One region of the Arthrobacter sp. NPDC056727 genome, then DNA from elsewhere that is predicted to be linked to it. Evidence: riboswitches for the same ligand, from Rfam matches in the RefSeq annotation. Region 1 holds a riboswitch; each other region holds the start of a gene.
The links. A riboswitch is a leader RNA that binds a small molecule or an ion and turns the genes downstream of it on or off. The one in region 1 is predicted to bind cyclic di-AMP.
Positions count from the first base shown of each region.

Region 2: it holds a riboswitch for cyclic di-AMP, as region 1 does, so the genes downstream of both, ACFRAH_RS20595 (hypothetical protein) here and ACFRAH_RS12140 (hypothetical protein) in region 1, are expected to answer to the same signal.
Region 3: it holds a riboswitch for cyclic di-AMP, as region 1 does, so the genes downstream of both, ACFRAH_RS02015 (M23 family metallopeptidase) here and ACFRAH_RS12140 (hypothetical protein) in region 1, are expected to answer to the same signal.

Region 1 is NZ_JBHTZA010000010.1:107,060-109,317, forward strand. Features, by position in the region: gene ACFRAH_RS12135 (glycosyltransferase) at 1-359, opposite strand, end outside; gene ACFRAH_RS12140 (hypothetical protein) at 609-1,433, opposite strand; cyclic di-AMP (ydaO/yuaA leader) riboswitch at 1,439-1,602, opposite strand; gene ACFRAH_RS12145 (ATP-binding protein) at 1,697-2,258, opposite strand, start outside.
Region 2 is NZ_JBHTZA010000027.1:7,736-9,993, reverse strand. Features, by position in the region: gene ACFRAH_RS20600 (GGDEF domain-containing protein) at 1-243, shown strand, start outside; gene ACFRAH_RS20595 (hypothetical protein) at 481-1,194, opposite strand; cyclic di-AMP (ydaO/yuaA leader) riboswitch at 1,198-1,399, opposite strand; gene ACFRAH_RS20590 (SulP family inorganic anion transporter) at 1,543-2,258, opposite strand, start outside.
Region 3 is NZ_JBHTZA010000002.1:44,647-46,904, reverse strand. Features, by position in the region: gene ACFRAH_RS02015 (M23 family metallopeptidase) at 109-930, opposite strand; cyclic di-AMP (ydaO/yuaA leader) riboswitch at 942-1,186, opposite strand; gene ACFRAH_RS02010 (metal-dependent transcriptional regulator) at 1,338-2,033, opposite strand.

The sequences.
Region 1 (2,258 bases):
TCGAGATGCACCACATCCACCTCACAGAGTTCCCGGGCCACGCGCTCGGCAGCCTTGAGCGTTCCGTCGGTGCTCGCGTTGTCTGCAACGGTGATGCGGAACGAGTGCGGGAACGTGCCGCGCAGGTAGGTGTGCAGCCGGCGCAGGCACTCCTCCAGGTCGCGCTCCTCGTTGTAGACCGGGATGGTCACGTCCAGGACCGGAACCGCGGCGGAGGTGTCGATGGGCTGCCGCCGGGGGTGCCTGCCTGGGGTGCAGGCCGGGGCATGGCCGGCCGCGCCGGCTGCCTGGAGCGTGTGCAGCTGGGTGTGCAGCGGTGGGCGGGGCTGGGTTCCGGAGGCGTGGTCAGTGATGGTCATGCAACAACAGTGGCGGCCGCTGTTATGAGGGTTTTAGGGCGAAGCTGTGCAGGGGCTGTGGAAGTGTTTCGGCGTGATGTTTTGAACGGGGGTGGCCGCATTTCTGCGCCACTTTGCCCGCTGCGGGAGGGGCGTGGGCAGCAAAAGGGCCCCGGATCCTGGCGGATCCGGGGCCCTCGGCATCAAAGCCGGTCACCCTAAAGCGGTGCAGAAATGTTCGCCGTCAGCCGGTCCGGCCGCGGCAACCGGTCAGTACCAGTTGTTGGCGAGGTGCCAGTTCAGCGCATCGCACGGGGAGCCGTAACGCTCCTTGATGTAGCCCAGGCCCCAGTTGATCTGAGTGCGGTAGTTGGTGCGGTAGTCCGCGCCGGAGCTCGCCATCTTCTCGGCGGGCAGCGACTGCACGATGCCGTAGGCGCCGCTGCTGGCGTTGGTGGCCGTGGTGCGCCATTCCGATTCCTTGGTCCAGAGCCGGTTCAGGCACTGCATCTGGTCTGCGGACCAGCCGAAGGAACCGAGCTTGCTGGCCGCGTAGGCCTGCGCGCCGGCGGGATCATTCACGGCGACCGGGGCAGCAGCCTTCACGGGGGCCACCTTGACGGCAACCTTGGCAACAGGAGCAGCCTTGGCGGCCGGCTTCGGGGCGGCCTTGACGGCAACCTTGGCAACAGGAGCAGCCTTGGCGGCCGGCTTCGGGGTGGCCTTGGCGGTCGCCTTGGTGGCGGACTGCGCCGCGATGGACGCCGCAGTCGGGGCCGGAAGGGCGGAGATCAGCGTCTTGTCGAAGCTCAGCGTCTGCCCGGCGTCAGCGGTGGCCGCTGTCGTCGGGGCGGCGGACGGCGCAGCCTGGTCGGCGGCCTGGCCGGCGGCGCCGACGCCCACGAGCACGGCGGCTGCGGTGGTCAGGATGGCTGCCCGGCGCCCAAAGGACGGAAGGTTTGCGGCGAAGCGGCCCAATGCCGTCGTGGGCGGCGTCGGTTCGGCGCGGTGCCGGGAAATGCCGGGGCGTGACGTCGTGCGGCCAGGCTTGTTCGAGGCGCGTTCAGGGCGCGCCTGAATCTTGAATTCAGACATGGTGGATTGCCTCTCAACACCTGCGGAGTTAGCTGTCGGGTTCGGATGAGGTCATCCGGCCGCACGGAAAATTCACGTGTCGGCTTCACCCCAAGGGCTGATGCGGAAAGCCCGGGACTCTGGTTCCCCCGCCTCTGCCTGATGTAGCGGAATCCGGGAAGCGGCAGAGCTGGGCGTCAATCCGGAGATGCGGCTCCAGTGGCGGCCGCACCCTATCGACGGTACAGGAGGCTTTTGATTAAGTCACATTTAGGTAACGGACATCACGACGACGGCGCGGCGCCTTGCGTGGGGAGCCGGACGGCAAATTCGGTCCGGCCGGGCCGGGATGTCACCTCGACCGTGCCGCCGTGCGCCTCGACGATGGACTGCACGATGGACAGGCCCAGGCCGCTGGTTCCCTCCGCCGAAGCCACGCCCGCGTCTCCCTGCGAAATCCCCGGCTCCCCCTGTGATGCGGGGGTGCGGAGGGCGGTTGGCGCGGTTTCGCCACCTGCGGCGGAGCCCTTCGCCGCCGCCGGTGCCGGCGCCAGGGCCGACCTTGCCGGCGTCGCACGTGACGCGTCTGCGCGGGCGAAGCGCGCGAAGACCTTGTCCACGAATTCGGGCGGGATGCCGGCGCCGTCGTCCGTGACAGTAATCACAGCACTGCCGTCGGCTGAGCGCAGGACGCCGGTGGTCACCGTGGTGCCGGGCGGAGTGTGCTTGCGTGCGTTCGAGAGCAGGTTGACCAGCACCTGGTGCAGCTGCGAGGCGTCGCCCCGGACCGATACCGGTTCCTCCGGAAGGTCGAGATGCCACGCCCGGTCCGGCGCCATGACTTTT
Region 2 (2,258 bases), on a different contig from region 1:
GGCGAGGAGTTCATCCTCCTGCTTCCCGGGGCGGGGCCCAAGAGCGCGGAAATTATCGCGGGTGAAATCAGCAGGCGGATGGCGGGGCAGCACATCCCGGAGCTGCTGAGGATGCCGACCGTCAGCTACGGCATTTCCATCTACAACGCGGAAACCGCTGACCTCGATGAGGTGATTGCGGCCGCGGACGTTGCCCTTTACGAAGCCAAGTCCCAGGGGCGGAACCGCACCGTCCGGGGCTGAGGCTGGTTGCTGCCCTCCGCTGCAGGCAGGCAGGCAGGCGCCGGATCCGGAATGCATGGGGGACAATCCGGACCCGGCGATCCTGGCTCGCAGCCGGAGACTGCGGTCTTTCATCAGGCATGGCCAGTGTGTCCCGCCATCCCTATGGAAAGGTGGGAGCACCTTGGGGGTAGCCGTGTTCCGCCGCCCCCAAGGCAGCGGAACACGGCGGTTTTCTTTACCTCCGCGAGGCCTCCGCTAGGCCGCGCGCACGAACGTGACGGGACCCGTGGCCGTGAGCCAGGACAGCGGGTGGGCCATGGTGGCGTTGATGCCGTTCATGCCGCCGCTGACGACCTTGCCGGCGCCAGCGTAGATGGCCACGTGGCCGGACTGGACCACCATGTCGCCGGGCTGCGGGGTGGAGACCACCTTGCCGTAGTTCAGGAACTGCATCGGGGCGAGGTCGCCCACGTGGATGCCGGCCGCGCCGAGGGCCTTCTCAACCATGGCGGTGCAGTCCTGCGTGATGCCGATCTGGGCGTAGGCGGAGGCCAGCATGGCGGCGTTGACGCCTGCCGCTGCCTTGACGGGTGCCTTCGGCGCCGGAGCGGCGGCCTTGACGGTGATCTTCGGCGCGGCAGCGGCCGGTGCGGCCTTGGGTGCGGCGGCAACGACAGGCGTTACCGCCCTCTTCGCCGCGGGCTTCGCGGCTGCGGGCTTTTCGACGGCGGGCGCTGCCACGGGAGCCGGGGCCGACTTGACCGCGGTGCGGTCAAACTCGATTTTGATGCTGGAGGCAGCGCTCAGGGGAGCCTGGATCTGGCTGGCGGCCTCGGGGGCGGAGACCGGAGCCTTCGCCGGCTGGGCCGGAACGTTTGCGGCGTTGGCCGCGACGGTGCCGGTGAAGGCCAGTCCGGATGCGGCAAGGATGGCCGCAGCACGGCGGCCAGAAATAAAGCGGAACGACATGAAGAAGCCTCTCCCGATGCCTGCGAGGTGAGCTGTCGGATTCGGGTGGGAGGCACCCGGCCGCGGTCCTGAGCGTGGTCAGGAACTGCGCGGCTTCACCCCAAGGCCCGCTTCAAGCGGGCCGAAAAGTGGTTTCCCCGTCTCTGCCTGACATGGGTGTTCGGTTGGTTCCTCGGGCTGCGGCAGAGTTAGGCAATCAGCGCGGGAGTGCCCCTCGGTGAAAAAGGCACGTTTTCCACCGTACGGGAGGCTTTCCCTAATGTCACATTAAGGTAACGGGGGCGTGTTGTTCATTCTTTGTTGGCCCGCGTCAGATAAAGGGGCGCGTCCAAAATAGCGTGATGAAGCTCACTCGGCGTTGAGTTTGCCGGCCAGCCGTTCCCGCATCTGGATGCTGGCCGAGTTGAGGCCGACCAGTTCCACCTCGCGGCCGTTCCTGCGGTATTTCTCCGTGACCGCATCCAGGACGGCGACGGTGGAGGCGTCCCACAGGTGTGAGGCGTGCAGGTCGATCACCACGCTATGGACGTGCGGGTCGGCGTCGCGGGCGTAGTCGAACTGCGTGTAGAGGTCGTTGGAGGAGGCAAAGAACAGTTCGCCGTCCACGGTGTAGGTGGCCACCGTCCGGCCGTTGAGCTCCACTTCCGTCCGCTCCACGGTGGCGAAATGGGCCACCCGGCGGGCGAACATCGCCATCGCCGCCAGCACACCGACGCCGACGCCGATCGCCAGGTTGTGCGTGACCACCACAGTGCCCACCGTGATGAGCATGACGGCGGTCTCGGACTTGGGCAGCCGCTTTAGCGTTGCGGGTGCAACCGAGTGCCAGTCGAAGGTGATGGCCGAGACGAAGATCATCACGGCCACCAGCGCCGCCATGGGGATGAGTCCCACGATGTCGCCAAGGGTCACCACCAGCACCAGCAGGAAGACGCCCGCGAGGAACGTGGACACCCTGCTGCGGGCGCCGGAGCCCTTGACGTTGATCATCGTCTGCCCGATCACGGCGCAGCCGCCCATGCCGCCCAGGAACCCGGTGACGATGTTGGCCACGCCCTGGCCCC
Region 3 (2,258 bases), on a different contig from region 1:
GTCAACTTCGGCGAAGTTGACGCGGTTTAGACGGTACAGCAGTTCGGAGCGAAAGTCACATTCAGGTCACGGCGTGTCACAGGAATGAGAGTGCTCACTCGGCTTGGCTCAGAGCCAGCCCATGGGATCAACGACTTCCCCGTTGACCATCACCTCGAAGTGGAGGTGGCAGCCGGTTGAGGCGCCGGTGGTCCCGCTGAGGGCGATTATTTCGCCCCGGGTGACCTTCTGGCCAACCTGGACGCTGGAGGACGACAGGTGGTTGTACGTGGTTTCCAGGCCGTTGCCGTGGTCGATGACCACGCGGTTGCCTCCCCCGTACGGGTGCCACCCCGAGAACGTGACTGTGCCGCTGGCCGCAGCAAGGACCTCCGTGCCGCACTGGGCGGCAAAGTCCTGGCCGCGGTGGAACTCACCGGCACCGCCGGTGATCGGGCTGACCCGGTAACCGAACGGCGAAGACTTGACCAGCGTGGTCAGTGGCCCACCCAGGGTGCCGGCCGAAGCCGCACGGCTGATGCTGCCGGCCGACTGGGCACTGAGGAGCTGCTTGAGCTTTCCGTCCGGGTCTCCGGTGGTGGAGACGGACGTGCGGCTGAAATCGATCTTGGCTGCCGCTTCCGCCGAGACCTTCGGCTGGGCCGGTGAGGCTGCAGAAGCGGATGCCCCTCCCTGCTGCTCTCCGGCAGCCAGTACAGGGCCGGTGGCAGGGACGGTAACAGTCAGCAGCAGGCCGGTGGCCGCAAGGGCAACGCCGGCTTTCTGCCCGACGCCACTGGCCGAAGCGAAATCCGTAACCTGCCGGAACGGACCCCGGCGGCGGCGCGCTTCACGCTGGGCGTCCCGGGGACGGTCCGCGGCAATGGCCTCCGCGGGGCGCGGCTCCGGAGCGGGACCGGACGCGCGGCGGCGGCCCCGGGCATTCTGCATGGACAAGTACTGCTTCCTCTCTGGATAGCCTGCGAAGTTAGCTGTCGGATTCGGGTCAGAGAGTGCATAGACCCGGTCCGCCGTGACAGGCCCCATCCGGCACAGGGGTATCCAGGGAGGATTCCTTCTGCGGAAAAGACTTGCTGCTGCGGACTTCACCCCAAGGCTGCTGAAACAGCCGGTTGTGGTTCCCCCGCCCCTGCCAGTGGGTGACTCGCGCTACTGATCTGCTGGCAGGGTTCGGCTCCAGATCAGGTAACGCTTTTGTATCGGCGCTGCCGTTTAACTATAGGCGATTAAAGAACGCAGTAATAATTCCGTTATATTCACTGTGCAAAAGTGGTAGGTCATCCTGCCTGCAGATGTCTGACAAGAAGCGACGCCCGCCCCGAAGGGGCAATTTGAAGTCAGTCCACGCGGACGAACACGTGCGCCGCGACTTCCGGCGGCAGCTCGAGAGCGCCCTCGAAGCCGGGAACGCGGACGGAGATGTACTCCCCCACGCGTTCCAGCGACACGGCAGCGCCGGGCCGGATCCCGCCCTCATCCAGCTGGACGAGCAGTTCCGGCTCCACCTGGATGGGTTCTGCCAGGCGGCTGACGGTGACCTTGGAGGCGGGGCCGTAGCCGGTCATGGCATCGAGCAGGTTCAGCACACCGTCCGCGAACGGCCGGGCCGGCTGGCCGCCGAGTGCCGCGAGGCCGGGAATCGGGTTGCCGTAGGGCGACTCGGTGGGGTGGTCGAGCATTTCGTAGATCCGGCGCTCCACCCGTTCGCTCATGACGTGCTCCCAGCGGCAGGCCTCGTCATGGACGTACGCCCAGTCGAGTCCGATCACGTCGGCAAGGAGGCGCTCCGCGAGCCGGTGCTTGCGCATCACCTCGGTGGCGCGTTTGCGGCCCACTTCGGTCAGTTCGAGGTGGCGGTCGCCGGAGACGACGACGAGGCCGTCGCGCTCCATCCGGCCGATGGTCTGCGAAACGGTGGGGCCCGAATGGCGGAGGCGTTCGGCGATGCGTGCCCGAAGCGCCACGATGTTCTCTTCCTCCAGCTCCAGGATGGTGCGAAGGTACATCTCCGTGGTGTCGATCAGATCCGTCATTCAGCTCAGCTCCTCGAGCACAGTATGTGTGTCCGTCCCACCGTACCGCGGGCCCGCCGCACCGGGAGCCGGCTGGCTGCAGCGGCGGTCGCAATAACCGACGGCGGCGCAGCACCGGCTGTCTGCCCGTACGTCCACTGCAAGCTTAGCCTATTTTGAATTAGTCCGAATAATTCGCAGGTCCTGTGACGGGCACAATCTCAATGACTGGACTATGACGGAGGC